Regions from separate parts of the Arthrobacter sp. zg-Y895 genome, predicted to be linked through region 2. Evidence: riboswitches for the same ligand, from Rfam matches in the RefSeq annotation. Region 2 holds a riboswitch; the other holds the start of a gene.
The links. Region 2 has a riboswitch for cyclic di-AMP ahead of LJ760_RS11305 (M23 family metallopeptidase). Riboswitches for the same ligand answer to the same signal wherever they lie in the genome.

Region 1: linked by a shared signal. The riboswitch ahead of LJ760_RS08865 (LysM peptidoglycan-binding domain-containing protein) and the one ahead of LJ760_RS11305 (M23 family metallopeptidase) in region 2 are both predicted to bind cyclic di-AMP.

The regions. Positions count from the first base shown of each region.
Region 1 is NZ_JAJFZY010000004.1:457,445-471,721, forward strand. It holds gene LJ760_RS08825 (YeeE/YedE family protein) at 222-1,274, shown strand; gene LJ760_RS08830 (sulfurtransferase TusA family protein) at 1,308-1,535, shown strand; gene LJ760_RS08835 (response regulator transcription factor) at 1,587-2,228, opposite strand; gene LJ760_RS08840 (sensor histidine kinase) at 2,225-3,568, opposite strand; gene LJ760_RS08845 (ABC transporter permease) at 3,745-4,827, shown strand; gene LJ760_RS08850 (ABC transporter ATP-binding protein) at 4,868-5,608, shown strand; gene ligD (non-homologous end-joining DNA ligase) at 5,605-6,627, opposite strand; gene LJ760_RS08860 (MFS transporter) at 6,674-7,894, opposite strand; cyclic di-AMP (ydaO/yuaA leader) riboswitch at 8,407-8,553, shown strand; gene LJ760_RS08865 (LysM peptidoglycan-binding domain-containing protein) at 8,557-9,426, shown strand; gene LJ760_RS08870 (response regulator) at 9,519-10,193, opposite strand; gene LJ760_RS08875 (ATP-binding protein) at 10,190-12,724, opposite strand; gene kdpC (potassium-transporting ATPase subunit KdpC) at 12,728-13,336, opposite strand; gene kdpB (potassium-transporting ATPase subunit KdpB) at 13,391-14,277, opposite strand, start outside.
Region 2 is NZ_JAJFZY010000005.1:70,834-85,110, reverse strand. It holds gene LJ760_RS11350 (ABC transporter ATP-binding protein) at 1-1,847, opposite strand, end outside; gene LJ760_RS11345 (ATP-binding response regulator) at 2,044-3,756, shown strand; gene fdhD (formate dehydrogenase accessory sulfurtransferase FdhD) at 3,774-4,619, opposite strand; gene LJ760_RS11335 (molybdopterin molybdotransferase MoeA) at 4,713-6,008, opposite strand; gene LJ760_RS11330 (DUF6457 domain-containing protein) at 6,005-6,289, opposite strand; gene mobA (molybdenum cofactor guanylyltransferase) at 6,326-7,015, opposite strand; gene LJ760_RS11320 (HNH endonuclease) at 7,015-7,515, opposite strand; gene LJ760_RS11315 (NlpC/P60 family protein) at 7,761-8,561, opposite strand; gene LJ760_RS17495 (NlpC/P60 family protein) at 8,588-9,388, opposite strand; cyclic di-AMP (ydaO/yuaA leader) riboswitch at 9,392-9,550, opposite strand; gene LJ760_RS11305 (M23 family metallopeptidase) at 9,699-10,463, opposite strand; cyclic di-AMP (ydaO/yuaA leader) riboswitch at 10,467-10,663, opposite strand; gene LJ760_RS11300 (metal-dependent transcriptional regulator) at 10,754-11,452, opposite strand; gene serC (phosphoserine transaminase) at 11,670-12,797, shown strand; gene LJ760_RS11290 (MFS transporter) at 12,843-14,123, opposite strand; gene LJ760_RS11285 (DUF3027 domain-containing protein) at 14,178-14,277, opposite strand, start outside.

The sequences.
Region 1 (14,277 bases), on a different contig from region 2:
GCTGCCGGTTGTCCGTTGCCCTCCGATTCTGCCACCGCATGCGTTCCCCGGCCACGGACGGGAAGGCTCCGGTTCGGCCTTTGTCCACCTACGCCGTCATGCGGCTTAATCCGCGGACATGCTGGGCCATATTCCTTGGCGGCCGGAAAGGACCCGGACTAGCGTTGCTCAACTGCGGCACGTTGCCGCGGCATCTCCCCTTTTTCCTAGGAGCAGTTTCAATGCTTATTTCAGGCCTGCTGGTCGGGTTGGCGCTCGGATTCGTTATGCAGCGGGGCCGCTTCTGCGTCACCGGTGCCTTCCGCGATGTCTGGGTCACACGCAATACCCGCTGGCTCACCGCGTTCCTGGTGGTTGTGGCCGTGCAAAGCATCGGAGTATTCGCCTTGGACGCGGCGGGCGTCATCACCCTGCAGGCCGAGGCGTTCCCCTGGCTGGCAACCATCGTGGGCGGCTTCATCTTCGGCTTTGCCATTGTGCTGGCCGGCGGCTGCGCCACCGGAACCTACTACCGCGCCGGCGAGGGCCTGGTGGGCAGCTGGCTGGCGCTGATCTCCTACGCACTGTTCGCCGCGATCATGAAGACGGGCCCCCTGGCCGGTTTCAACACCGCGATGCGCTCCGTGACCGTGGAGCAGAGCAATTTCTACTCGGTCCTGGGCATCTCCCCGTGGCTGTTCGTGGCGGTGCTCGTGACCGCGGTGGCACTGGCGGTCCGGCACCACCTGGCCAAGCCGAAGTCCGCCATGGCCACCCTGCCGGCGTCGAAGACCGGGCTGGCGCACCTCTTGTTCGAAAAGCCGTGGAATGCCTTCGCTACGGCCGTCGTCATCGGGCTCATTGCCACGGCAGCCTGGCCGCTGAGCTGGGCCACCGGCCGGGAAGACGGCCTGGGCATCACCACCCCCTCCTCCAAGCTGGTCACCTACCTTGTCACCGGCGATGCCGAGCTCGTGGACTGGGGTGTGTACCTGGTCATCGGCATCCTGCTCGGCTCCTTCATCGCAGCCAAGGGCAGCGGCGAATTCCGGGTCCGGGTCCCCGACGCCGCCACCGCCGTGAAGAGCCTCGGCGGCGGTGCCCTGATGGGCATCGGCGCCGCCCTGGCCGGCGGCTGCACCATCGGCAACGCCATGGTGCAGACGGCCCAGTTCACCTTCCAGGGCTGGACCGCGCTGATCTTCATGATCCTCGGCACCGGCGTCGCTGCGAAGCTCACCATCATGAACCGCCGCCCGGCGCCGGCCTCCGCTCGCGTCCCCGTCGGCGTCTAATCCCCCACCAATAGCTCGAAAAGGATACACACCATGGCACAGGTCACCCTGGAAACCAACGGATCCGTCTGCCCCTTCCCCCTCGTGGAAGCCAAGCAGGCTATGACAACACTGAGCAGCGGTGATGAACTCGTCATCCACTTCGACTGCACCCAGGCCACGGACGCCATTCCGCGTTGGGCTGCCGAAAGCGGCTACCCCGTCACGGATTTCTCCAAGCGCGGCCCCGCGGAGTGGTCCATCACGGTGCAGAAGGCCTAGCACCGCGTAACCTCCGCACCGCTGAAGCCCGGCTTCGCCGTTCCGTGCCCGTTAAGAGCGCAGGATCCGCTGGCGCCGGGCTTCGGCGATGGCGGCGGTCCGGTTGTCCACACCGAGCTTTTCGTAGATGTGCACCAAGTGCGTTTTCACCGTCGCTTCGGAGATAAACAGCTTCCGGGCGATGGCCCGGTTCCCGAGGCCCGTTGCCAGCAGCTCAAGCAGTTCAAGTTCACGGCTGCTGAGGGCCGGAGCCGGACTCCGCAGATGTCCCATCAGCCGGGCCGCAACCAGCGGCGACAACGCCGTCCGCCCGTCCGCAGCAGCAGTGACCGCGGTGCGGATCTCCTCAGGATCCGCATCCTTGAGCATGTAACCGGCCGCCCCGGCTTCGATGGCCGCCAGGATATCGGCGTCAGTGTCATAGGTGGTCAGAATCAGCACCGGCGGGCCGTCGGCCGCCCGGATTCTCCGCGTGGCCTCCACCCCGTCCATGCCCGCCCCCATCTGCAGATCCATCAGTACAAGATCGACCGGGGTGCCCAGCACCTCCTGTTTACGGACTTCGGCCACCGCTGATTCGCCGTCCGCGGATTCGGCGGCAACCCGGATGCCTTCAAAGTCCTCCAGCATGGCGCGCAGACCTGCCCGGACCACCGGGTGATCGTCAACCAGCAGGATCCGCATCACTCTCATGCCCGTGTCTTCGCGGGAGCCGGTTGCTCCAGCTCCGGCCGGTCGGCAGCCGGCAGCGGAAGCCGTACCGCCACCACCGCGCCTTCGCCGGGCGCGGACTCGATGCTCAGCACCCCGCCCAGATCCGCTGCCCGCTCGCGCAGGGAGAGCAGCCCGAATCCGCTTCCGTCCCGGCGGGGGACGTCCGGGAGCGTTGCGGTGCTGAAGCCCGTACCGTCATCGAAGACATCCAGCGTCACTGCGTCGGGCGCAAAGCTGAGCGTCAGTACCGCGGTATGTGCACCGGAATGCGCCCGCACGTTGGCAAGGGAAGCCTGCGCCGCCCTCAGCAGGGTGGTTTCATACCGGGCATCGAGATCCACCGGCTCTCCGTCCACCCGGAGGCTGCACTCCAGCGGCTGACCGCCGGAGGCCGCCTGCCGGGAGCTATCGGCGCAGAGGCGCTCCAGCCCCGCGATGAGGGTCCCGCTGCCCGTTGCCGCTTCGGTCAGGCCGCGCACAAACTTCCTGGCCTCGGCCAGGTTTTCCGACGCAGTGGCCTGGACCGTGGCAATGCGCTCCCGGGCCAGATCCGCCTGTCCGCTTTCCAGTGCGGCGCCGGCCGCCCGCGACATCAGGACAATGCTGGAAAACCCCTGGGCCAGGGTGTCATGGATCTCGCGGGCCAGGCGTTCCCGTTCCGCCAGGACGCCCGCACGGTGCTGGGACGCTGCCAGCTGCCCGCGGGTGCGCCGAAGCTCGGCCAGCGCACGCCGCTGGTTCACGCTTTCTCCGTGCAGCGCCGCGTAGGCGAAGCCCATCACCACAGCAAAGAGGGCACCCAGCACCGGGCCCAACAGGACTGCGAGAGTAAACCCTCCGGAGTGCACGCCCTGGGCGGCGACCACCGCAGCCGTCATCGCGGTTACTGCCGCCAAGGCGGGCACGGTCCGCAGCAGATGCAGGTCCAGGAAGAACAGGGGGAAGGCCAGCCAGGAAAAATCGGCGCTTATCAGCAGCAGAAGAAGCCATAGGAACGTTACGGCCGCCAGCCAATAGGGACCGGCACGGCCGGGGTCCGGCCCGGTCCCGGTTGCTGCGTAGCGTTTCTCTGCCACGGTGCCGGCGAGATAGACGACGGCGAGCACACAGGCGCAGGCATACGCAGCCACAAGGCGGGGCGTTCCCGGCCCGTCCAGGGTCAGCTGGACCAAAGCCAGAACAAGCAGCCCGGCGAAGGCAACGTGCAGGGCTACCCGCAGCAGGCGGAGCACGGCGTCCCCCGCGACGGTCGCGCTAGCGGCAGACACGGCGCCGGCGCCGCCGTCGGGACCCCCATTGCTTTGATTCGGCGTACTCATGATTCCAGCCTAGGTCCGGCCGTCCGCAACGGCATCAACCAAACGGTTGAGCGCAGGACCAACCGGTTTCTCCGCCTGGATCATCCGTCCATGCGATGGTTTCGCCCCGGAACCGGCGGAGGGTTGAAAGGTACCCTCCACTGCCGCTGCGGCGGCCGATCCGAAAGGAAGCAAACGTGTATCTGGCACTCCGCGACATACGCTTCGCCAAGGGGCGGTTTGCCCTGATGGGCAGCGTCGTCGCCCTGATTACCCTCCTTCTGGTGTTGCTCTCCGGGCTTACCGCAGGCCTGGGCAACCAAAACACTGCGGCAATCAAGGACCTTGGCTCCGCCGGGGTGGACATCGTTGCCTTCGGTGCACCCGAGGGCGGTGAAGCCAAGGTCTCCTATACGGAATCAACCGTCACAGCTGAGCAGTTGGCTGAGTGGCGGAAGACTCCCGGCATCGAGACCGCTGAACCCGTAGGCATCACCCAGACGCGCATTACCGGCGGGGCCAGTGCAAACGTGGCTGTCTTCGGCGTCGAACCGGGCAGCAAGCTCGCGCCCCGCCAGATCGGCGACGGACAGATCCTCATTGGATCGGAAACAGCGGAGTCCCTGTCCCTGGATGCGGGGGACGAAGTGCGCCTGGGCGGCCGGGTCCTGACTGTTGAAGACATTGTCGACCAGTCCTACTACAGCCACACGCCGCTCGTCTGGACGTCGCTGGCTACATGGCAGGCTGCGGCCCATACCAACGATGAGGGCTCCGACGCGGCGCCGGTGGCCACCGTGATCGCCGCCTCGGGCTCCGCCGCCGAGCAGGCAGACGACGCCGCAGGCACAGTCTCCACGGGTATCCGCGGCTCTTTCAACGGATTGGGCGCCTACACCTCGGAAAACGGTTCGCTGCTGATGATGCAGGCGTTCCTGTACGGCATCTCCGCACTGGTCATTGTGGCCTTCCTGGCGGTCTGGACCATCCAGCGCACCCGCGACATTGCCGTGCTGAAGGCCTTGGGCGGCAGCTCCGCATACCTGATGCGTGACGCGCTGGCCCAGGCCGGGGTCATCGTTGCCGCAGGTGCCGTCACCGGCGGGGTGCTCGCCGTACTGATCGGCTTGGCCGCCGCTGCGGTTGCTCCGTTCATCCTGACGGTTTCCACCGCACTGCTGCCGATCCTGGGCATCGTGGTGCTCGGGCTTGCCGGGGCGGCCGGTGCCGTACGCCGGGTTGCCAAGGTAGATCCGCTGACCGCTCTCGGCGGCAACTAGCTACCTACATCCTGTATTCCCAAGAAAGGACCACCACAACATGGCAGAAACCTCAGCTTCGGCACTTGTCCCACCGACCCTCGCGGCTGCCACCGCCGCACTGCACCTGCAGGACGTAACCCTCGAATACCCCGACGGCGTCAGCACGCTGAAGGCACTGGACCGGGTCAGCCTGACTGTTCCCCGGGGAAAGATCCTCTCACTGGTGGGTCCGTCAGGGTCCGGCAAGTCCTCCCTGCTCGCCGTTGCCGCCACTCTGATCCGCCCGGCGTCGGGCACCGTGACGGTGGGCGGCCGGGATGTCGGCGAACTGGACGACGCCGGCCGGACTGCACTGCGGCGTACCGAACTTGGCATCGTCTTCCAGCAGGCGAACCTGCTTCCTTCCCTCACGGCCGTGGAGCAGCTCGTCATCACTGACCGGCTGCGCGGCAGGGCCGGGAAGGAATCCGAGTCCCGGGCACGGGAGCTCCTGGAACTCGTGGGGCTGTCCCAATCCGTCGCGGCCCGCCGTCCCCACCAGCTCTCCGGTGGACAGCGTCAGCGGGTCAACATTGCCCGTGCCCTCATGGGCAGTCCGTCGCTGCTGCTGGTGGACGAACCCACCGCCGCGCTGGACCACGACCGGTCCGAGGCGATTGTCCGCCTATTGGTTGCCGTGACACGCGAATTCGACCTGGGTACGGTGATGGTGACCCACGATACCGAGTTCGTACCCCTGACCGATGACGTGGCGGCCATGCGGGACGGCAGGCTCATTGAACACGATCCCGCAGCCTAGTCCTTTCGACGGGCGCGGCTGGGCTGGACCCGCGGCGGCTCCCCCGGCATCTTCGGATAGTCCGGCGGGAAGGGCAGTTCGCCCAGCCCGTTGGCCAGGTCCCGTTCCCACCAGCCCAGCAGGACATCAATGGACCCCGGCCGGGCGGACATCTCCGCCCAGGGATCCCCGACGGTGCGCAGCCGCTCCGGAACTGTCTGCATAGTGAAGTCCGCAGGATGCACCCGTTCCAGCTCGTCCCAGGTGATCGGGCAGGAGACGGGTGCGTTCGGGAGCGCCCGCGGGCTGTACGCGCCGGCCATGGTCCGGTCGCGGTTGGCCTGGTTGAAGTCCACGAACACCCGTGTGCCGCGTTCTTCCTTCCACCAGGCCGTGGTCACCTGGTCCGGCATCCGGCGCTCCACCTCCCGGGCTGCGGCAATCACGGCATGCCGGACGTCCAGGAATTCACGCTCCGGACGGATGGGCGCGAAGAGGTGGATGCCCCGGTTGCCCGAAGTCTTGATGTAGGCGTCCAACCCGGCCTCGGCGAGGATGGACCGCAGTTCCTGGGCCGGACGCACGGCGTCGTCGAAATCCGTGCCCGGCTGCGGATCCAGGTCAATGCGCAGCTGGTCCGGGTTGTCCGTGTTCTCCGCCCGCGACGGCCAGGGATGGAACACCACCGTGTTCCTCTGCGCCGCCCACACCGCGGCGGCAGGCTCATCCAGCACCACCTGCGGGTGTGAACGGGCGCTCGGGTATTTCACGGTGACGGCACGCATCCAGTCCGGCATTCCGCGCGGCGGATTCTTGGAGAAGAACACCTCTCCGCCGATGCCCTCCGGGAAGCGCTCCAGCGAGACGGGCCGGCCGCCGTTGGCCCGGATGAACGCCTCACCCACCTCCGCGAAATAGCGGGCCAGATCCAGTTTCGTGATTCCGGGATCCGGCCAGATGACCCGCCCGGGACTGGAGATGCGGACCTGCCGCTCCCCCTCCGGACCGGGAACGGCCAAGGTGGTTTCCTCGCGTGCCATCGTTCTGCTTTCCCTCATCGGACAGTGTGGGAAAGAGGTTACCGTGTCAGGCGGCAGGCTTCCCCCGCACCGGTTCCACCGGTGCGCCGGGCCGGTAATCCTTTCGTCCATGGACAAAGTGGTAGAGCACCGTGGAGGCCAGCAGGACGGCGGCCAGCACCCAGTACATGCCGTGGAATCCCATCAGTGGCAGGAGCATGCCCAGAAGCAGCGGGCCAAGGCCCACACCGGCGTCCATCAGGATGAAGAACGTGGACGTCGCCAGGCCGATCCGGGCCGCCGGTGCCGTTGTCACGGCAATCGCCTGGGCACACGGCATCAGTGCACCGAAGCCGAAGCCCACAAACACGCCGGCCAGGGCCATCACCGTGTCATTTGGGGCGTAGGCCAGCAGCGCCAGGCCGACGGCGAAGGACACCAGGGTGGGGTACACCACGGCATTGTCACCGTGCCGGTCCTGGATGCGCCCCACAAACAACCGCGAAACCAGCACCACGCACGCATAGACCACAAAGAAGAGGCTGGCGCCGAGCACCAGGCCTTCCGTCTGGGCATAGGAGTTAAGGAAGGAGAGGATGCCGGCATATGCCGCGCCGGCAATGAACATCACCGATGCAATGGCCAGTGCCGACGGATCGATGATGTCCGTGAGGTGCATCCGCCACTTGTTCTCCTGTTCTTCGGCGGTCGGTGTGCGTTCCGGCAGGGACAGCACCAGGGACAACGCGAGTGCGACGGCGGCGCAGCCGGCAGCAAACAGGAACAGGGCGCGGTAACTGACGGACTCCGCCAGGAACACGGCCAGGAACGGGCCTACTGCCGTAGCCATCGTGGTGGAGATACCGAAGTAGCCGGTACCCTCGCCGCGCCGGTGGACCGGAATCAGTCCCATGACCGAGGCGGAAATACTCGTGCTGGCCGCTCCGAATGCCATGCCGTGCAGGATCCGGACGGTCAGGAGCAGTGCCAGGTTGGACGCGGGGATGTACAGCAGCGATGCGACCACGAACACCGCGAGGCTGGTCACCAGCAGCCGGCGCCGCCCCACGAAGTCCAGGAACTTCCCGGCGAACACCCGTGCCGCCAACGCACCGAGGACGAAGGATCCGGAAGCAAATCCGGCGGTGCTGTCGGATGCGGAGAACTCCTGAACCGTGTAGAGCGCCATGGTGGTCATCAACAGATAAAACACCAGTGAGATAAAGAGATTCGTGATGATCGCCAGCACAAATCCCCTGGTCCATAATTTCGAACCGCTGCCAGCCACTGCATACTCCTGTTTGCTCGGAACAAGCGACCGATATTGGAAGGTCGCCTAACAACCTTACCCGCCGCCGTCGTCGGTCGGGAAGCAAATTTCAGTGATCCCGGCCACTTTTACCCCACACGGTGGTGCAGTCGTGACCGATGGGAAAACTTCAGCCACTCCCGTATCGGAGGGTGGAATTCTTCGAGCGCGGATCGGGTGGCCGGGACGCCGATTCCGAGGCAGTGGTACGGCTGTTACTGAAGGGATCACACCCGTAACACCTACCTCGACGCCTGGGGTTACCCCGCCACTCGGACGCGAGAAAAGCCCTGTTAAGATTGAGACTGAAGCTAGCCGGTGTGGCCGCAGAGGCAGATTTCGGGTAGCATATCGCGCCCCCGATCACACGCCTGAGAGAAGCAGATCACACAATGGTTATCCAACCGTAACTATCTTGTACGGTTATTCCCATGCCGCTTTCTGATGCGGCTCCCCCGGGCTTGTTACCTAGCTCTGCCGCTGGTCCCGGGGTCCACAGAACGCACAACCACGGCAGAGGCGGGGGAACCATTTATGGGTTCCTTGAATCCTTGGGGTTAAGTCTCCGGTTTCACCGGCGGCCGGGTGTCTCCCATCCGAATCCGACAGCTCACCTCGCAGGTATCGGGAGAGGTTATTACATGACTTTCAACAAGACTCGTGGACGCCACCGCGCCGAGACCATCGTCGTTGCCGGCCGTGGACGGACCATCGGCAGCGCCGCTGCCGTAGTCGTCGCAGGTTCCGGCCTGATGCTCAGCATGGCCGCACCGGCCTCCGCCGGAGTTGTCGCCAATGACAACTACACCCCGTCGCAGGCCGTTGCACCGGCCGCCCCGGTAGCAGCCGCCCCCGTTGCAGCCGCACCGGTAGCTGCCCCCGCAGCTGCTGCCACCACCCACACCGTTGTTTCCGGTGACACCCTGGGCCAGATCTCCGCCGCTTACGGCGTTGGCCTGGACTCCGTCCTGGCGCTGAACGGCCTGTCCCTGGCATCGATCATCTACCCCGGCGATGTCATCACCGTTGCCGGCGAAGCCGCTCCGGCCATTGCTGCCGAACCCGTTGCGTCCTACGCCGCTCCGGCTGCAGCACCGGCAGCAGCAGCACCGGTTGAGCCCGCCAATACCGGCGTGGTCACCACCCAGTCCACCAACATCACGCCGGCTGCAGCAACCCCCGCAGCCAGCGGCACCAACGCCATCATGCTGGCTTCGGCACAGTCGCAGCTGGGCGCAGCCCAGGACTGCACCGTCCTGGTTGAGGTTGCCCTGCGCGCCGCAGGCCACAGCGTGGGGGACCTTGCTCCCGCACAGCTGGCCGCCTACGGCACCCAGGTCTCCACCCCGGAGCCCGGTGACATGGTCTACTACGCCGACGGCGGCATGGGCCTGGCCCACATTGCCATCTACATCGGCAACGGCGAAGCCATCCACAGCGGCTGGAACGGCAACCAGACCGTAGTCCAGTCCGTCAACGTCGGCTCCGGCCCCGTGTTCTACCGCGCATAAGGCTTCCCAGCCACACCGCGCGAAATGAGCGTCCGTCCCGCAAGGGCCGGGCGCTCATTGCGTTAAGCGGTCAGGACCTGCCACCGGTTGCATCAGGGCACAAACCGGTAGCCCATGCCGTGTTCAGTGAGCAGGTGCTCCGGAGCCGCAGGGTCACGCTCCAGTTTCCTCCGCAGCTGTCCGATGTACAGCCGCAGGTAGCCCGAGTCCGTGGTGCCCGGGCCCCAGACGTTCGTGAGCAGGGCCTGTTGGGTGACCAGCATGCCCGGATGGGCAAGCAGTTCGGACAGGAACCGCCACTCGGTAGGCGTCAGGCGGATGTCCGAGCCGTCGTCGACCCGCGCGATGCGCCGCGCGGCCAGGTCCACCCGCACGGCCCCGAACGTGATCTCGCTGGGACCCGCAGCCGCGGGCGACCGCCGGGAAAGCGCCCGGATCCGGGCCAGCAGCTCCTCGGTGGAAAAGGGCTTGGTGACGTAGTCATCCGCCCCCAGGTCCAGCGCCCGCACCTTGTCCGCCGGATCGATCCGGCCCGAGACCACGAGGATGGGCACGGCACTCCAGCCTCGGACGGCTTCAATGACTTCCATGCCGCTCAGCCCCGGCATGCCCAGATCCAGCACCAGCAGGTCCGGATGGGTGTCCACCGCCTTCCGGATGGCGGCACTGCCGCTTTCCGCAGTCACTACCTCATATCCGTAAGCGCTCAGCGTGATGCGCAGCGCGCGGAGGATCTGCACGTCGTCGTCGGCGACCAGGATCTTCATCCGGCCACCGCCGGAGTGGAGATCCCTGCCGCATGGGTACCGCGTTCAGCGGCAGGCAGCGAGAGGACCATGGTCAGACCGCCGCCGGGTGTGTCTTCGGTTTCCAGCGTTCCGCCCATTCCTTCAGTGAATCCCTTGGCCAAGGCCAGTCCCAGGCCCAGGCCGGTTGAGTTATCCGTGTCCCCCAGCCGCTGGAAGGGGACGAAGATTTCTCCCCGCCGCTGCTCCGGGACACCGGGTCCCGAGTCTATGACGCGGATTTCCACCCGGCCGGCAAACTCGCTGACGGACAGGACACATTTCGTTTCCGCCGGGCTGAAGCGCACCGCATTGGCCAGCAGGTTGACCAGCACACGCTGCAGGAGCACCGGATCGGCCAGGACCACGCGCGGCGCGGAGGGGATTTCCAGTTCCACGTCCGCCGGTCCCAGTTCAAGTTCCTCGAGCGCCGGCAGCACCGCATCCGCGACATTCAGCGGCTCCAGGCTCACGCCGACGACGCCGGCCTGCAGCCTGCTCACATCCAGCAGGCTGGTGACGAGTCCGGAAAGGGAGGCCAGGGATTCCTCGGCGGTGGCGAGGAGTTCGCTGCGGTCCTGCTCGGACCAGGTGACGTCCGTTGCCCGCAGCCCGGTAACGGCGGCGGTCGCTGCCGTCAGCGGCCGGCGCAGGTCATGCCCGACGGCGGCCAGCAGCGCCGTGCGGACCTTGTCCGCCTCGGCCAGCGAGCCGAGTCCCCTGGCGGTTTCGGTCAGTTCGCGGTGTTCCAGTGCCGCCTCCAACTGGGCGGTGATGACCGCCAGCAGGCGCCGGTCCGACGCAGCCAGTTCGCGCCCCCATAGATCCAAGGAGCACCGCTCCCCCACCGGCAGGCGGGTGAACGCCGGATCTTCGGGTGAGGCGGAAGCCGGCCACTCGCCCTCGGAGTACAGGTCTTCATCCTCGCAACGCATCCGTGCGGCGCTCACGTTGAAGGCTTCACGGGTGCGGCTGACCAGTGCGGCAAGGGCATCTTCCCCGCGCAGCACGCTGCCGGCCACCGATGCGAGCAGCTCGGATTCCGACGCCGAACGCCGGGCGGTGCGCGCCCGCCGGGCGGCGGCATCCACCACATAACTGACGAGCAGCGCGTTCACTACGTAGAGCCCCAGCGCCAGCATGTGCGACGGCGTGGCCACGGTAACGGTGTACAGCGGTTGGATGAAGAAGAAGTCCAGGGTCAGGCCCGAGAGCAAGGCCGCGAACAGGGCCGGCCAGATGCCGCCGATCAGGGCCACGAGGATGACCAGCAGCTGGTAGCTCAGCACGTCGCCGGTGATGGTTTCGGCGCTCCGGAGAGAAACCAGGCCTGCCGTCAGCAGCGGACCGCCCACAATGGCGAAGGCGAAGCCCAGCAGGCGCCGACGCATCGAGAGGGCGCCCCCGAAGTGCGGCAGCACCAAGGTCCGGGCAGCCGCCGAGTGGGAGACCATATGCACGTCGATGTCCCCGGACTCCCGGATGACCGTGGCGCCGATGCCCTGTCCGGACAGCAGTGCTGCGATCCGGGGACGGCGGCTGACCCCCACCACCAGCTGCGTGGCGTTGACGCCCCGGGCGAAGTCAACCAGTGCCCGCGGAACATCGTTGCCCACCACCTGGTGGAACGTGCCGCCGAGCTTCTCCACCAGGAGCCGCTGCGCGGCCAGTTCTGCCGGTTCCGGCCCGCGCAGTCCGTCGGCCCCGGAAACGTGGACGGCCAGCAGCTTTCCCCCGGCGGACCGGGCTGCAATCCGTGCTCCGCGGCGCAGCAGGGTGCGCCCTTCGGCGCCGCCGGTGAGCGCCACCACCACCCGTTCCCGGGCCTCCCATTTGCGGCTGATGCCGTGCTCTTCACGGTAGCGGTTCAGAGCCGAATCCACCTCGTCCGCCAGCCACAGCAGGGCCAGTTCGCGCAGGGCCGTCAGGTTTCCGAGGCGGAAATAGTTGGACAGGGCTGCGTCCACCCGTTCTTCCGGATAAATGACGCCGTCGGCCAGGCGTCCGCGCAGCGACTGGGGAGTGAGGTCCACCAGTTCCACCTGTTCGGCTCCGCGCAGGACGGCGTCCGGTACGGTTTCGGCCTGCAGGGTGCCGGTGATCTGCTCGATCACATCGTTGAGGGAGTCGATGTGCTGGATGTTCACGGTGGACAGGACGTTGATCCCTGCGTCGAGCAGGGCCTGCACGTCCTGCCACCGCTTTTCGTTCTTCAGTCCGGGCACGTTGGTATGGGCCAGTTCATCCACCAGCGCGTATTCCGGCGCCCGCGCCAGGACGGCGTCCAGGTCCAGCTCCGTGAGTTCCAGCCCGCGGTGGCTGAGGGCGGCACGCGGGACCGTCTCCAGCCCCTCGGCCAGGGCAGCTGTCGCGGCGCGGCCATGGGTTTCCACCAGCGCGACGACGACGTCGGATCCCTCATCCCGGAGGCGGCGCCCCTCTTCGAGCATGGCGTAGGTCTTGCCCACGCCGGGCGCCGCCCCCAGAAATACCCTCAGTTGTCCTCGCGTCATGGACTAAGTGTCCAGCTCCGCCAGCGAAATGTTCAAAAGCAACACGTTGACCGTACTGCTGCTCAGGACTCCGGCGAACGGGGCCTGCGTGGCGTCGTCCACCAGGGCAGAGACCTGCACCGGATCCAGGCCGCGTTCGGCCGCCACCCGGTCCACCTGCATCCGGGCGTACTCGGGGCTGATGTGCGGATCCAGCCCGGACCCCGACGCCGTGACCGCCTCGGCGGGAACATCCTCCGGTGCCACCGACTCCAGCTCTGCGACGGCTGCCCGCCGCTCGGCCACGGCAGCCGCGAGGTCCTCGTTCAGCGGACCGAGGTTGGAACCGCTGGAGGCACCGCCGTCGTACCCGTCCCCCGCGGCGGACGGCCGGGACTGGAACCATTCGGGCAGGGCAGCGCCGTCGGCGTCCGTGAACGACTGGCCGATCAGCTTCGAGCCCACCTCGTTGCCGCCGCTGCTGACCATCGAGCCGTTGGCCCGGCCGTGCAGCGCGGCCTGGCCGACACCCGTCACCACCAACGGGTACACAACGCCGAGGAAAAGCGTGAGCACCGCCAGGGCGCGGAGGGAGACGCCAAGCTGGCGCATGCTGCTGCGGACGGGGTTCATTTCCTGCTCCTAGTAAGGGGGATGCTGCGGATGGTGCGGATGAGGGGCGCCATGTCAGAAGCCCGGGATGAGGCTGATCAGCAGGTCAATGAGCTTGATGCCGATGAACGGCGCAATCACGCCGCCCACTCCGTAGATCAGCAGGTTGCGGCTGAGGATCGAGGAGGATCCGGCAGCCCGGTACTTCACGCCGCGCAGCGCCAGCGGAATCAGTGCCACGATGATCACCGCGTTGAAGATCACCGCGGAGAGGATGGCCGAGGCCGGAGAGTGGAGCTGCATCAGGTTCAGCGCGGCAAGGCCGGGGAAAATCCCCACGAACATCGCCGGGATGATGGCGAAGTACTTGGCAATGTCGTTGGCGATCGAGAAGGTGGTCAGGGCGCCGCGGGTAATAAGCAGCTGCTTGCCGATCCCGACAATGTCAATCAGTTTGGTGGGGTCCGAGTCCAGATCCACCATGTTGCCGGCTTCCTTGGCCGCGGAAGTGCCCGTGTTCATGGCCACGCCGACGTCGGCCTGGGCCAGTGCCGGGGCGTCGTTGGTACCGTCGCCCGTCATGGCCACCAGATGCCCGCCCGCCTGTTCGCGGCGGATCAGGGCCATCTTGTCCTCGGGGGTGGCTTCGGCCAGGAAGTCGTCCACGCCTGCCTCGGCGGCAATGGCCTTCGCGGTGTACGGGTTGTCGCCGGTGATCATCACGGTGCGGATGCCCATGGCCCGCAGCTGGGTGAAGCGTTCCTTCAGGCCCTCCTTGACCACGTCCTTCAGGTGGATCACACCGAGCACCCGGGTGCCGCCGTCGGCGTCCCGAACCGCCACCAGCAGCGGAGTGCCGCCGCCGGTGGAGATCTTCTTCACCTGGTCCTCGACGGCAATCAGGACGTCGACGTCGATGCCGCCGGATTCCGCCGTCCAGTCCAGGATGGCGGAGGAAGCCC
Region 2 (14,277 bases):
TGGGTGTTGTACAGCTCCGCGTAGCGTCCCTCCCGCGCCAGCAGTTCCGCGTGCGTTCCCTGTTCCGCGATCCGTCCGCCCTCAATGACCAGGATCCGGTCGGCGTTGCGGATGGTAGAGAGCCGGTGGGCAATCACGACGGCGGTCCGCCCCAGCAGCGCCTCGCCCAGGGCGGCCTGCACGGCGGCCTCGGAAGTGGAATCCAAAGCGGCGGTGGCCTCGTCCAGGATCACGATCCGCGGCTGGGCCAGCAGCAGCCGCGCGATGGTCATCCGCTGGCGCTCCCCGCCGGAAAGCCGGTAGCCGCGCTCCCCCACCATCGTTTCCAGCCCGTCCGGCAGGGACCGCACCATGTCCTCCAGCCGCGCCCGGCGCAGCGCATCCCAGACTTCCTCTTCACTGGCGTCGGGGTTAGCCAGCAGCAGGTTGGCCCGGATGGTCTCGTGGAACAGGTGCCCGTCCTGGGTCACCATGCCCAGTGCCTGCCGGATGCCGGCGAAACTCACGTCCCGCACATCCGTACCGGAGAAGCGCACGGCACCCGAATCGACGTCGTACAGCCGTGCCAGCAGCTGCGCAATGGTCGATTTGCCCGCCCCCGAGGTTCCAACCAGGGCGACGGTCTGCCCCGGTTCAACGCGGAAAGACACTCCGTGCAGGACTTCCTCCCCGCCGCGGGTGTCCAGGACAGCCACCTCTTCCAGCGACGCGAGGGACACTTTGTCCGCGGTGGGATAGGCAAACCGGACGTCGTCGAACTCCACGCTCAGCGGTCCGGCCGGCACCGGTGCCGGGGATTCCTTCTCCCGGATCAAGGGACGAAGGTCCAGGATTTCGAAGACCCGCTCGAAGCTCACTACCGCGCTCATGATCTCCACGCGGGCGTTGGCCAGGGAGGTCAGCGGCGCATAAAGCCGGGTCAGCAGCAGCGCCAGCGTGACGACGTCGCCCGTGTTCAGGCTGCCCTGCAGCGCCAGGTAACCGCCCAGCCCGTAGACCAGGGCCAGGGCCAGGGCGGATACCAGGGTCAGGGCCGTCACGAAGACGGCCTGCATCATTGCCATCTTCACGCCGATGTCCCGCACCCGGGAGGCACGGAGCGCAAACTCGCGGGATTCGGCGTCGGGCCGTCCGAACAGTTTGACCAGGGTGGCACCGGGTGCGGAGAACCGCTCGGTCATCTGCGTACCCATGGACGCGTTGTGGTTGGCAGCCTCCCGGCGGAGCGCGGCAAGCCGGCCGCCCATCCGGCGTGCCGGCAGCAGGAACACCGGCAGCAGCAACATGGCCAATACGGTCACCTGCCAAGAGGTACCGAGCATCACGATGAGGGTCAGTACCAGTGCGACGACGTTGCTCACCACACCGGAAAGGGTCCCGCTGAAGGCCTGCTGGGCGCCGATGACGTCATTGTTGAGCCGGCTGACCAGCGCACCCGTACGCGTGCGGGTAAAGAAGGCAATGGGCATTTTCTGGACGTGGTCGAACACCGCGGTGCGCAGGTCCAGGATGACGCTTTCGCCGATGCGCGAGGAAAACCAGCGCGTAGCCAGGGAGACTGCCGCGTCCGCCACCGCGACGGCGGCAATCAGCAGGGCCAGCCGGATCACCACGCCCGGCGCTGTGCCGGCCACAATGGAGTTGACCACCTGCCCGGCCAGGACCGGCGTCGCCACGGCCAGGAACGCGCCCACCACGGACAGTAAAACGAACCCCAGGAGCCGGGTCCGGTAGGGAGCGGCAAAGCGGACAATCCGCTTCAGGGTTTCCCGCGAAATCTTGCCGTCTACGCCCTTGGCGCGGGAGATCTGCATCAGCGAACCCCACGCTGCGCCTTCCATGCTCATGTCTGTTCCTCCGATATCCGCACGTTCCAGCTTAAGCCCGTCCGAAGGCCGTTCCCGGCCGATCGCTAGTGGCTGAAACTCCGCCGGAATCTGTTCCTGAGGGCACAGTGAACCAAGTCACTAGTTTGGCTCCGGGCGCTGGTACACTTCGAATCGCTGCCCCTGGAGCTGAACCGGGCACCGACGAAAGGCCGTAATGCCCCCGGCACTCAAACCCTTAGCCGCCCCCACGGGCGGCGCCTCTTCGGAGGGCAACACTCCCGGCGCGCAACCGCGTCCCACGGCACTGGTTGCCGTTGAACAACCCGAGGTCTTCTCCGTTGTGGCCGGAATTCTCGCCGATGCGGGCTTGGAAGCAGTCCCCGTGCTGGACCTCGACGAGGCCATGGAAGCTGCACGTGCCGGCTCGCCGGTGTTGGCGGTGGTGGATTCCACCATCCGCCAGGTCGCCGGAATGGACATGCTCAAGCGCCTCCGGCACGAACCGGCCATGACCAAGCTGCCGGTCATCCTCGTGGCAGGCGAAGCCGGGCTGGACATGGACTTCATGGTTGACCTGGGCATCGCCGACTTCGTGGCCAGCCCGGTGGACCCCGAGGATCTGGCACGCCGGATCAACCTCATCCTGGCCACCGCCCGGGCGCGCAGGGACCGGCGGGCGGCCACATCGCGGCTCCGGGCGGACACGCGCCGTATTTCCGCCGCCATCCGGGCCACGAATGATCCGCAGCAGATGGCCGAGGTAGTGGTTCACGGACTCGGAGCCACCTTCGAAGCGGACCATGCACTGCTGGTGACCTTCCCGGATGAGCGCGTTCCGGAACTGGCCCTGGCGTGGAGCCGCGAGGAAACCTCCGGTGGCATTCCCGCGTTGAACGCCCATACCGCGGGTGAGCTGGCCGAAACGCTGTGGGAGCGGGGCCGGGGAATGGCGGTGGAAGACCACGGTCAGCCCGCCGATGAGCCGGTACCGATAAGCACGGAATCCCGGGCTGCCGGGCTGCGCACCTCCGTGATTGTGCCGCTCGGCCACGGGGACAAGGCTTTCGGGCTGCTCTGGCTTGCCGGCGAGGGTGCCCCGCGGGACTGGACGAGCACGGAGATCTCCCTGATCCAGCATGTCAGTGGAAACCTGGCGCACGGCCTCGTGCAGGGCAACCTCATTACCGCGCAGCGGATGGTACTCAAACGCCAGCGTGACCTGGACCAGGCCAAGACCGACTTCGTGGCCACGGTCAACCACGAGCTGCGGACACCGCTGACCTCGATCACCGGCTATCTGGACCTCATCCTGGACGGCTCCGGCGGGGACATCCCGGACGACGTCGCGCAGATGCTCAAGATCGTTGGCCGCAATGCCGTTCGTCTCAACCAGCTGATCAGCGATCTGCTGACCATCTCCCGGCAGGATGCGGACGAGATCAACCTCGAGGTGGAGGAAGTGGACCTGGAAGAACTCCTGCGCGCCGTTGCCGCCTCACTGGCACCGGCAGCCGGGGCCAGCAGCCTGGACCTGCGGTTGGACCTGGGGACCGATCCCTTGCTGGTTGACGGAGACCGCGCCCAGCTGGAGCAGGTCTTCACCAATCTCTGCTCCAACGCCGTGAAGTTCACGCCGGCCGGCGGAACCGTGCAGGTCAGTGCCGCGCTGGTCCATCCGGACGGCGCCGGACCCGGTGTGCGGGTACAGATCCGGGACACCGGAATCGGCATCCCGGAAGGTGACCTGCCCAATCTGTTCCGGCGTTTCTTCCGTGCCTCCAACGCCACCTCCGCTGCCATCCCCGGTACCGGCCTGGGCCTGGCCATCGTCCAGGACATTGTGCTCCAGCACGGCGGAGAACTGGGGATTGCTTCCAAGGTGGGCGAGGGCACCACGGCAACGGTCCAGCTTCCGGCCACCCGCTAGGGTCCGGACGGCTGCGGCTAGACGGGGGCGGGGGCGGCAGCCAGGATCCGCTCCGGCGCGGAATAGCAGTTCAGGGACGTACCGCGGCTGAAACCGATCAGCGTCATTCCGGCGTCCTTGGCCAGATCCACGGAAAGCGCGGACGGTGCACTGACGGCGGCTAGTACCGGGATACCCGCCAGTTGGGCCTTCTGGACCAGCTCGAAGGACGCCCGTCCGGATACCTGCAGCACCATGCCGCGCAGCGGAAGCATCCCGGCGCGCAGGGCCCACCCCACCACCTTGTCCACCGCGTTGTGCCGGCCCACGTCCTCGCGCAGGCACAGCAGCTCGCCGTCGGCGTTGAAAAGACCCGCCGCATGGACGCCCCCGGTCCGGTCGAAGACCTTCTGGCCTTCGCGCAGCCGGTCCGGCAGGGCCGCCAGCATGTCCAGCGGGAGCCTCACGCCGTCGGAGGACGGATCGAAGTGCGAGGACTTCCGGACCGCCTCGATGGAAGCCGTTCCGCAGATGCCGCAGGAGCTGGACGTATAGACGTGCCGTTCCATCCCGGTGTCAGGGAGCGGGGTGCCGGGCCGGAGCTGGACATCCACCACGTTGAAGGTCTGTTTGCCTTCGTCATCCACTCCGGCGCAGTACCGCAGGCTGATGAGCTGGGCCGGATCCCAGATCACCCCTTCGGAGACCAGGAATCCGGCCACCAGGTCAAAGTCATCGCCGGGGGTCCGCATGGTGACGGTGAAGGACTTACCCATCACCCGGATTTCCAGCGGTTCCTCCCCCGCCAATACGTCATCCCGCCGGCTGACGTTCCCGTCCAACCGGAAGCGCGTGACCCGCCCTCGCTGGGTAACCCGTCCCATGGTGTCTCCCTGTCTTTAGTGCATTGACTCTGGCTCCGGGTGGCCGGGGGTCCCCCGGATTGTCCCGCTCTCCGGCCTTCCCGGTGTCCGGGCTTATCCGGACGGTGCGCGGTTGACCTGCCACGGCAGGGGCAGTGCCATCACGGCCTGGTCCCTGATGCAGCCTTCCGGCGGCACCACCATAACGGCGTCCGCCTCTGCCAGTCCGCGGAGCATTCCGGAGCGGAAATACGGCGAAGGCATGGCCCGGTCTTCCTGGATGCTGCAGGGAACCAGCCTGGTCCGTCCGGGCAATGGTTCCAGATCCACCCCGGCCAGGACATGCCGTTCACGGGAAATCGGTGCCCCGCGGAGTCCGTCCAGCAGCGGTTGGACGATGGTGAAGACCGCCATCATCGCGGCCAGCGGGTTGCCGGGCAGCGCTACCAGCAGGCGGCCGTCCTGCAACCGGGCCAGCATGGTGGGATGGCCCGGACGCATCGCGATTCCGTCAATGAGGAGTTCAGCCTCGACCTCTTCCAAGGCACGGCGCAGGTGGTCCGCGTCGGAACGTCCGGTGCCGCCGGTAGTGACGAGGACGTCGCCGGAAGACATTGCGATGGAGAGTTCATCCGTGGCTTCGCTGCTCAGCGCCGCCACCACTTCCTCCAGCCGGTCCGGCAGGCGCCGGACGACGTCGATGCGTCCCCCCAGCATCGTGATCAGTTGCGGCAGCTGGGGTCCGAAGGTGTCTCGGACCTGTCCCGGCTCGGGCAGGCCGGCTTCGATGACTTCGTCCCCGGTCAGCAGCAGGGACACTCGCGGGGAGCGCAGCACCGGCAGGGTGTCATGTCCGCACACGGCAGCCAGTGCAATATGGGCCGGGTTGAGCATCTTGCCCGCCGGGATGGTGGTCTCCCCCGCTGCCGCCTCTTCTCCGGCCGGGCGGATATGTTCGCCGGTGCGCGGTTCGGATTCCTTCGCGCGGTCGCTGAGCGTCAGCTGCGGCGGCGTTGTGGCCGACACGTTGCCGCTTTCGGAGCGCAGCACGGCTTCGGCGCCTTCGGGGATAAGCCCGCCGGTGAGGATTTCCACGGCCTCGCCCGGCTGGAGTGCGCGGCGTCCCGATTCGCGGTGAATCTGCCAGCGTTCCACCTCGGGTTCCTCATGGGTAATGACAGTCCACGGCGGCGGTCCTGCAACAACCCATCCGTCCATCGCGGCGGAGGCGTAATGCGGTACCGGTTGCAGGGCAGTGGTTTCGAGGGCCAGGATCCGGCCGAGTGCCTCGTCCAGGGGCACCGTCTCATACGGCAGCGGGCGGGCCGCTGCATAGGCGGCGTGGCGGGCCTGCGCCCAGGAGGCATTGGGCTGGGCCGGCAGGATGACGGGTGCGGGATGTTCGCTCATTGGGCGTCTCCTTCCGTTGCGGCGTTCCGGCACTGTTCCGCGGCTACCGCCATGGCCGAACGCATGGCGACGGCGTCGTCGGCCTGGCCGCTGCCGGCGGCGAGTCCAGCCGCGTACCCGACAATGAAGGTGGTCAGCGGGGCGGCAGGCCGCACCACGCTGTGCGCGGCAGCTGCAGCCAGATCGAGGACAGCGGAGACATCCACCGGTGTGCCCTCGAGTTCCAGTGCCTGCAGCAGCCTGCCGCTCCACGCCTCGAGTTGTTCCTGCTGGCTTGCCATTCGTGCTCCTTCGTTTCGCTTGGGGACCGCCCGGTGCTACGACAGGTCCCCGGCGCTCACACCCAGGGTTTGTGCATCGTTCCAGGTGTCAACATCGGCTGTACTCGTCGGGGGAACATCAACACCCCTCCATTGCACCCTAGCAAGCAACGCCTTCATGGACTTGTTCGCTAAACCCTCCGCGGCCAGGGAAGCAACAGCGGCGCGCAGGTCAGCTGTGCGGTAAAGCGCCGCCAGCGGCTGGCGGTTACCGCTGGAATCCACTGCCAGCAGGCTCTCGGCGGGCGGCACGGCGGCCGCATCCAGCAGGGCCCGGACGGCGGAGGCGATCTGCGGCATGTCGCAGGCCAGGACCATCGTCCAGGGGCTCCCTCCCCGGCCCTTGAGGCCGCCGTCATTGAGGCTGCCGCTGGCGCTGTCCCTGTTCTCGAGGTCGGCGAGGGCGGCGACGGCGGCTCCGACTGCTGCTGCGGGACCGGCGTAGGCCGGCTCCTCCCGGACCAGCAGAGGCGTCACCGGGGACCCGCCCAGTGCGGATGAGCTCAGCAGGTTCGACAGGTCCGGCGGCCCCGCGACGGCGATGCTGCGTGCATCCTGCACTGCGGCAAGGGTGGTTTCCAACAGGGTTCTGTCCCCTGCCAGGAGCAGCGCCTTGGGCGTGCCTCCAAGGCGCGTGGAACGGCCGCCGGCCAGGACGACTGCATCATAAGGAGCGGCAGCGGACATCAGGCAGCCGTGTCATTCTGCAGGAACGGATCCCACTGCGGTGAGGGACGTTCAAGCTCGCGGATCTGCCAGCGCGCACCCCGGGGCGCTTTGGGGGAAATCCGCAGCTCCCAGCCAAGTTGCGCCAGTGTCCTGTCCCCTTTGGTGTTATTGCAGCGCAGGCAGCAGGCAACCAGGTTCTCCCAGCTGTCATCGCCGCCGCGGGACCGCGGGACCACGTGGTCCACGGTAGCCGCCGCCTTCCCGCAATAGGCGCATTCATGGTTATCCCGGCGCAGGACGCCCCGTCGGGTGGCTACGGTGCCCTCCCGGTAGGGAATTTTCACGTACCGGTGAAGCAGGATCACCGAAGGCCTGGGGAGGATTTCGTTGGGGCCGACCACCGGCTCGCCGTTTTCCGCCACCACACTCGCCTTTCCATTCAGGACCAGCACCAAGGCGCGGCGGAAGGTGATCACGGCCAACGGTTCATATCCAGCATTCAGAACGAGAGTGCGCATGCACATACCTCTTCGCCTGCCGCCCGCGAACCGGTGAGTACAAGACACCGCTTTCGCCAACGGCACATCGGATTGTCTATGCAAGAGTAGAACGCGATCGCGTTCTTGGCCATTTATGCCGGTGGTGCAGGGGCTCGGCCCCGGCCCGCAGCACCCCGCCTGGCTCCGTGCCCGGGCTGCGGCTTAACCAGGCAAGGCCCCTCCCGAAGGAGGGGCCTTGCCATGGATGCTGTACCGGGAGCTGCCTAGCCGCCTACGCGGATGTAGACGCCGCCGGAGCCGAGCTCAGCCGGAGCCACAACGGTGGATCCACCGTTGAAACCGCCGTGCACTGCCTGTCCGCCGCCCACGTACACGGCGATGTGGGCCATGCCCATCCCGCCGTCTGCGTAGTAGATAAGGTCACCGGGGATGGCCTCAGCTGCGCTCACCGTCCGTCCAAGGGTGAGGTAGCTTGCGGGCCAGCCGTGGTGGTTGATTCCGGCCGCGGCCAGCGCGTTGGTGACCAACCGGGTGCAGTCCTGGCCGATGCCCAGCTGCGCGTAGGCAGCGGCTGCAATGGTGGATGCTACGCCGGAAGGGGCGCTCTGCGCGGGCTGCGCAGGTGCCGGCGTGCTGAGGGTGGTGGCCTGAGCAGCAGGAACCGTGTTGGCAGCAGCACGCGTGCCGGCAGCGACGGCAGCCGGTTTCGGAGCCGCAGCGGCAGCAGGCACTTCGGCAACCGGGGCTACAGGTTCCGCCACGGGTGCCGGGGTGGTGCCGGCGATGCTGTCGCGTTCGAACGAAACCGTCGCGTTTTCGGAGACCTGGAGGATCTTGACCGAGGAAAGATCCAGGGTGCTCGTCTGGACGTCGCGCATGGCGTCCGCCCCGGAGGCATTGGCCGCGACACCGGTGGTCAGTACCAGCCCGGAGGCTGCCGCGATCACGGCGGCCTGGCGGCCCACCGTTCCGGCGTTGGCACTGACGGCGCCGGCAAGGGCGTTCAGCGTAGTGGTGCGTTCCACCGGCGCCCGGTGGCGGGCGCGCTCAATTGTCGAGGTCATGATTTTCTCCGCGTCTCGTATTCCGGTTAGCTGACGCGGACGAAGCTGACGCCGCCCAGGTCCGAGAGGGCATGCAGGCCGGTGTTCAGGCCGTTCAGACCGCCGCTGATGACCTGGCCGTTGCCGACGTAGATCGCAACGTGGCCGCCGTTGACCACAAGGTCACCGGGAGCCGGAGTGGAAACCTGGGGACCGAACTGCAGGAACTGCATCGGGCCAAGGTCGCCGACGGCCTTGCCGACGGAGCGCAGGGCGTTCTCGACCATGGCGGTGCAATCCTGTGCCACACCGATCTGGCCGTAGGCGGAAGCAACCAGGCCAGCTGCGATGTTGCCGGAAGCCGGTGCTTCGACCGGAGCCGACATGGAGGAGGCTGGCTTTACGGCGGCACCGGAGGCTGCCGGGGCGGCCGTGCGGGCAGCTGCGGCATTCTTGGTGGCTGCTGCCTGGGTTGCTGCTGCGGCCTGCGAGGCTGCGAGCTCTTCTGCTGCCTGGGCTGCGGCCTCTTCGGCTGCAACCTGTGCGCGGTATTCGGCGCCGGAAGTGGAGCTGGGGGCAACCAGGGGAAGCTCGAACGGTGCGTTGGCGGGGGCGGTAACGCTGCCGGCCACGATGTTCAGGGGGGTTGCTGCGAGTGCCTGGCGGTCCGTGCTTACGGAAGCCTGTGCAGGAAGTCCGGCAGCCAGCACGAGGCCGGATGCTGCAACTACGACGGCGGCCTGGCGGCCTACGGTTCCGGCGTTGCTGCTGACTGCCTTGGAAAGTGCAGTGATCGGGTTGGTCTGTACGGTGGCAGCGCGACGGCGGCCATGAGCGTTTGATGACACAAGTTTGCCTCTCCCAATTGCCTACGAGGTGAGCTGTCGGATTCGGATGGGAGTCACCCGGTTGCCCGGCCAATGGCCTTTTGCAACTTAACCCCAAGGGTTTCTTTCGAAACCCGAAATTGGTTCCCCCGCCTCTGCCATGCGATTCTGCGAACGGACTTCAAACAGTGGCAGAGCTAGGCGATCTGTTCGAAGGTGCCCCACCTTTGGCGAATCGGGCACGAGGATGAGCGTACAGCAACATTTGAGGTATGTCACGTTCCGATCACGAAACGATATTCAACTGGTTACAACCAATTGATTTAAGCGCTTACAACCAATTCAGCGGGTCCACTACTTCGCCGTTAACCATGACCTCGAAATGCAGGTGGCAGCCGGTTGAGGAACCGGTTGTACCGCTCGCGCCGACCAGGAATCCGCGCTCGACTTCAGCGCCCACGGTGACGGCAATATTGGAAAGGTGGTTGTACGTGGTCTGGACTCCGTTGCCGTGGTCAATCACCACGCGGTTGCCGCCGCCGTAGGGATGCCAGCCGGCGAAGACCACGGTGCCGGATGCAGCGGCATTGACCGCCGTACCGCAGGCGGCGGCGAAGTCCTGTCCGTTATGCATCTCGCCGTGCTGCCCGGTGATGGGGCTGACCCGGTGGCCGAACCCGGAGGTCTGCACCAAAGATGAGTCCAGGGGCGTGGACAGCGTGCCCTTGGCTGCAGCAGGGACCGCATGCGAGCCGGCGGCAACCGTGATGGCGGCCAGCTTGGCGTCCGGGTCGTATTTGCTGCTCAGCCCGGCCCGGGCGAATCCGATATCAGCGTTCGGGTCGGCCGAGACCGGCGCGTCGACCGCCACCGGCTCGTGCTGGACCGGATCGTCCGCTGCCGCATGCGTGGGCATGGCGGCCGTAAGGATCAGGCCCGACGTGGCAGCGGTAATAGCCACCTTCTGGGCGGCACCGCCCACGGACACGGACTTTGTTTCGGCGCGCCGGCGGCCTGACGGTGAGGCGTTGCGCGGGCGCTCAGGTGCAATAGGAGCTGACGCGCGGCGCCGGCCCGAAGCAGCATGCTTCGACAAGTTTTTCCCTCTCATGGATCGCCTGCGAAGTTAGCTGTCGGATTCGAGTAGAGAAACTCGGCCTTTCCGGAAAAGGCGGGCATCACCTGCAACTATGCAGGAAATGCAGCCGGCTCCCGAAAGGCTTCACCCCAAGGCAGCAATGCTGCCGGAAAGTGGGTCCTCCGCCCCTGCCTGGACGAGTTTAGTGCTCCGGTCCGCTGGCAGGGCTCGGCGGACGGACCGGATAACGATGGTGTTTCAGCGTCGGAACTCACTATAGGGTAAATGTCACAAAAGTGACCATTCCGTTACCCAACTGGGGAAACAAAGACGTGGGATGCCACTTCCGTAGGCAGTTCCAAGGCACCCTCGATGCCCGGAACACGCACGGAAATATAACCGCCTACAACTTCTGCAGTGATCTGCGCTCCGGGCCGCAGCCCCGCTTCGTCCAGCTGGGTAAGCAGTTCGGGTTCCACCTGGATGGGTTCCGCCAGCCGGACCAGCCGAAGCTTGGTCCCCGGCTCGGCCGACGCGACAGTGGACACCAGGTCGACGACGCCGGCGATGAACACTTCCGCCGCCACCCCGCCGATCCCCTCGAGGCCGGGAATGGGATTGCCGTAGGGCGATTCCGTGGGGCGGCCCAGCAGCTCATACAGGCGCCGTTCCACACGCTCACTCATCACGTGTTCCCAGCGGCAGGCTTCGTCATGGACGTAGGCCCAGTCAAGTCCAATGACGTCCGCAAGGAGCCGTTCGGCCAGGCGGTGCTTGCGCATGACCTCGGTGGCCCGGCGCCGGCCCAGTTCCGTCAGTTCCAGCCGACGCGTCCCGGCAACCACCACGAGCCCGTCACGTTCCATTCGCCCGATGGTCTGGGAAACCGTGGGCCCGGAGTGGCGCAGCCGTTCGGCAATGCGTGCACGGAGGGCAACGATGTTCTCTTCTTCCAGTTCCAGGATGGTCCTGAGATACATCTCAGTGGTGTCAATGAGATCCGTCATGACGGGCCGCTCCTAGCAAGGGAGGAAGAGAGGCAGCGCACCGCTGCCCCGGGGGTGTACGCCAACACGTTAGCCTATCCGCCGGACCGCCCGATAATTGCGCGGCACCGGGCACAGTCTCTGGTGGCGGGCGTCATACATCGCGGGCTCCCGAGCCTGTACGGCAGAATGGAAGTGCATATCCGCCACTGTCGAAACCCGCTTGGAGCGTCACACCATGGGCGATACCGCCGCACTGAAAATTCCCGCTGGGCTCCTCCCGAAGGACGGCCGATTTGGTGCCGGTCCTTCCAAGGTACGCCCGGAACAGATGTCCGCACTCGCAGCAGCGGGAGCCAACCTGCTCGGCACCTCCCACCGGCAGGCTCCGGTACGGAACCTCGTGGGCAGCGTCCGTGAAGGCCTCATGGAGTTGTTCTCGGCGCCCGAGGGTTACGAGGTTGTCCTGGGCGTGGGCGGTTCCACCGCGTTCTGGGACATCGCGGCCTTCGGCCTGGTCCAGGAGAAGGCCCAGCACCTTTCCTTCGGTGAATTCGGCTCAAAGTTTGCGGCAGCCACCAACAAGGCTCCGTTCCTCGCGGCATCCAGCATCATCACCTCCAACCCCGGCACGCGCCCCGAGCCTGCGGCGGAGGCCGGCGTCGACGTTTATGCCTGGCCCCAGAATGAGACCTCCACTGGCGTGGCTGCCCCCGTCCGGCGGGTGGAAGGCGCCGACGCCGGCTCCTTGGTCCTGATCGATGCCACCTCTGCTGCGGGCGGCCTGGATGTGGACCTGGCGCAGGCCGATGTCTATTACTTTGCACCGCAGAAGAACTTCGCTTCCGACGGCGGACTGTGGCTGGGCATGTTCTCTCCGGCTGCGCTGGAACGGGCGGCCCGGATCAATGCCGGGGACCGCTGGATCCCGGATTTCCTGAACCTGCAGACCGCCATCGACAACTCGAGGCTGAACCAGACCTACAACACGCCGTCGTTGTCTACGCTGGTGACCCTTAACGCGCAGATCGAATGGCTCAACGCCAACGGCGGACTTGCCTTCGCCGCGGGCCGGACCGCGGAGTCGGCGGGGCGGATCTATTCGTGGGCCGAGAAGTCCTCCGTGGCCACTCCGTTCGTAACCCGCGCCGAGGACCGCTCCAATGTGATTGCCACGATCGATTTCGACGCGGGCATCGACGCCGCGGCAATAGCCAAGACCCTGCGCGCCAACGGCGTTGTGGACGTGGAGCCCTACCGCAAGCTCGGCCGCAACCAGCTGCGGATTGCCACCTTCGTGGCCATCGAGCCCGACGACGTCAGCGCCCTGCTGGAGTGCATCGATTTTGTGATCGAGAATTCCTGACCCGCAAGGCCGCCCTACGATAGGGGCCGCGGCAGGACCCGGACGCTAGGCGTTGTCCGGGTCCTGCTGCTTTTCCGGAGTGTCCGTGGTCATGCTCAGCCGGCGCGGCAGGCTCCGGTCATAGTGGAAACGCATGCCGTAGGTGCGCCAGGCCCAGACGAAACCGATCGCGGCGGCCAGCAGACCGGAAGCTGCGGCAACGCCCAGGCTCCAGCGGGGACCGAAGGAGTTCGAGACCCAACCCACCACCGGGGCGCCCAGCGGCGTGCCGCCCATAAAGATGGCGAAGTACAAGGCCATGACCCGCCCGCGCATGATCTGGGCCGTGGTGGTCTGGACATACGCGTTGGCGCTGGTCATCAGGGTCAGGGCAAACAGGCCCACGGGGACCAGCGAGACGGCGAACAGGATCAGGCTGGGTGCCATGGCGGACAGGATGCAGGCCAGGCCAAAGGCTCCGGCCGCACCGAAGACAAAGCGCAGGCGGGGCCGGTCCCGCCGCGCGGACAGCAGGGCGCCGGCGACGGATCCGATGGCCATCACCGAATTCAGGACGCCGAAAATGCCGGCGTCCCGGCCGAACTCGGTGCGTGCCATGGCTGCTATATAGATAGCGAAATTCATGCCGAAGGTCCCCACGATGAAGATCGCGAGCATCACCATGATCAGGTCCGGCCGGTGCCGCACGTAGGCAAGTCCGGCCCGGATGCGGCCCTTCCCCGGCGGCGCCTTGGGCAACACGCGCAGCTCGCCGGCACGCATTTTCAGCAGCGCAATCACCATGGCGCCGAACGTCACGGCGTTGAGGACGAAGACCAGGCCCGGGCCCACGGCCACGGTCAGGAGACCGGCGACGGCGGGGCCAATCATCCGCGCCCCGTTAAAGGAGGCACTGTTGAGGGCGACGGCGTTGGGCAGGTCCCGCTCGGAAACCACCTCAGAGACGAAGGCCTGGCGTGCCGGCCCGTCGACGGCCGACACCACACCCAGCGCCAGCGCGAAGGCGTAGACGTGCCACAGCTCCGCATGCCCGGAGAGCACCAGGAGCCCCAGTGCCAGGCCCAGGCCGCCCATGCTGACCTGCGTGAGCAGGAGGACCTTGCGGCGGTTGTACGTGTCGGCGATCAGGCCTGACCACGGGGCCAGGAGCAGCTGCGGGCCCAGCTGCAGCGCCATAACGATTCCCATGGCCGCCGCGTCCTGATCGGTCAGGATGTCGTAGACAAGCCAGTCCTGCGCGGTGCGCTGCATCCAGGTGCCGATGTTCGACACCAGGGCGCCGATAAACCAGATGCGGTAGTTGAAAATGCGAAGGGAACGGAACATCAGTCCAGCGCCCCCTTGGGGATAGTGAACCTTGTTGCCGCAACCGTCACGGGATTATTCGTCCTCCTGGGCACCTGTCGCTTCGGCGTGCTGTTCGCCGGCCTGGTTCTCGCCAGCCTCGTCCTGCTGCCCGTTATCGTCCCGGCCAGCCTGT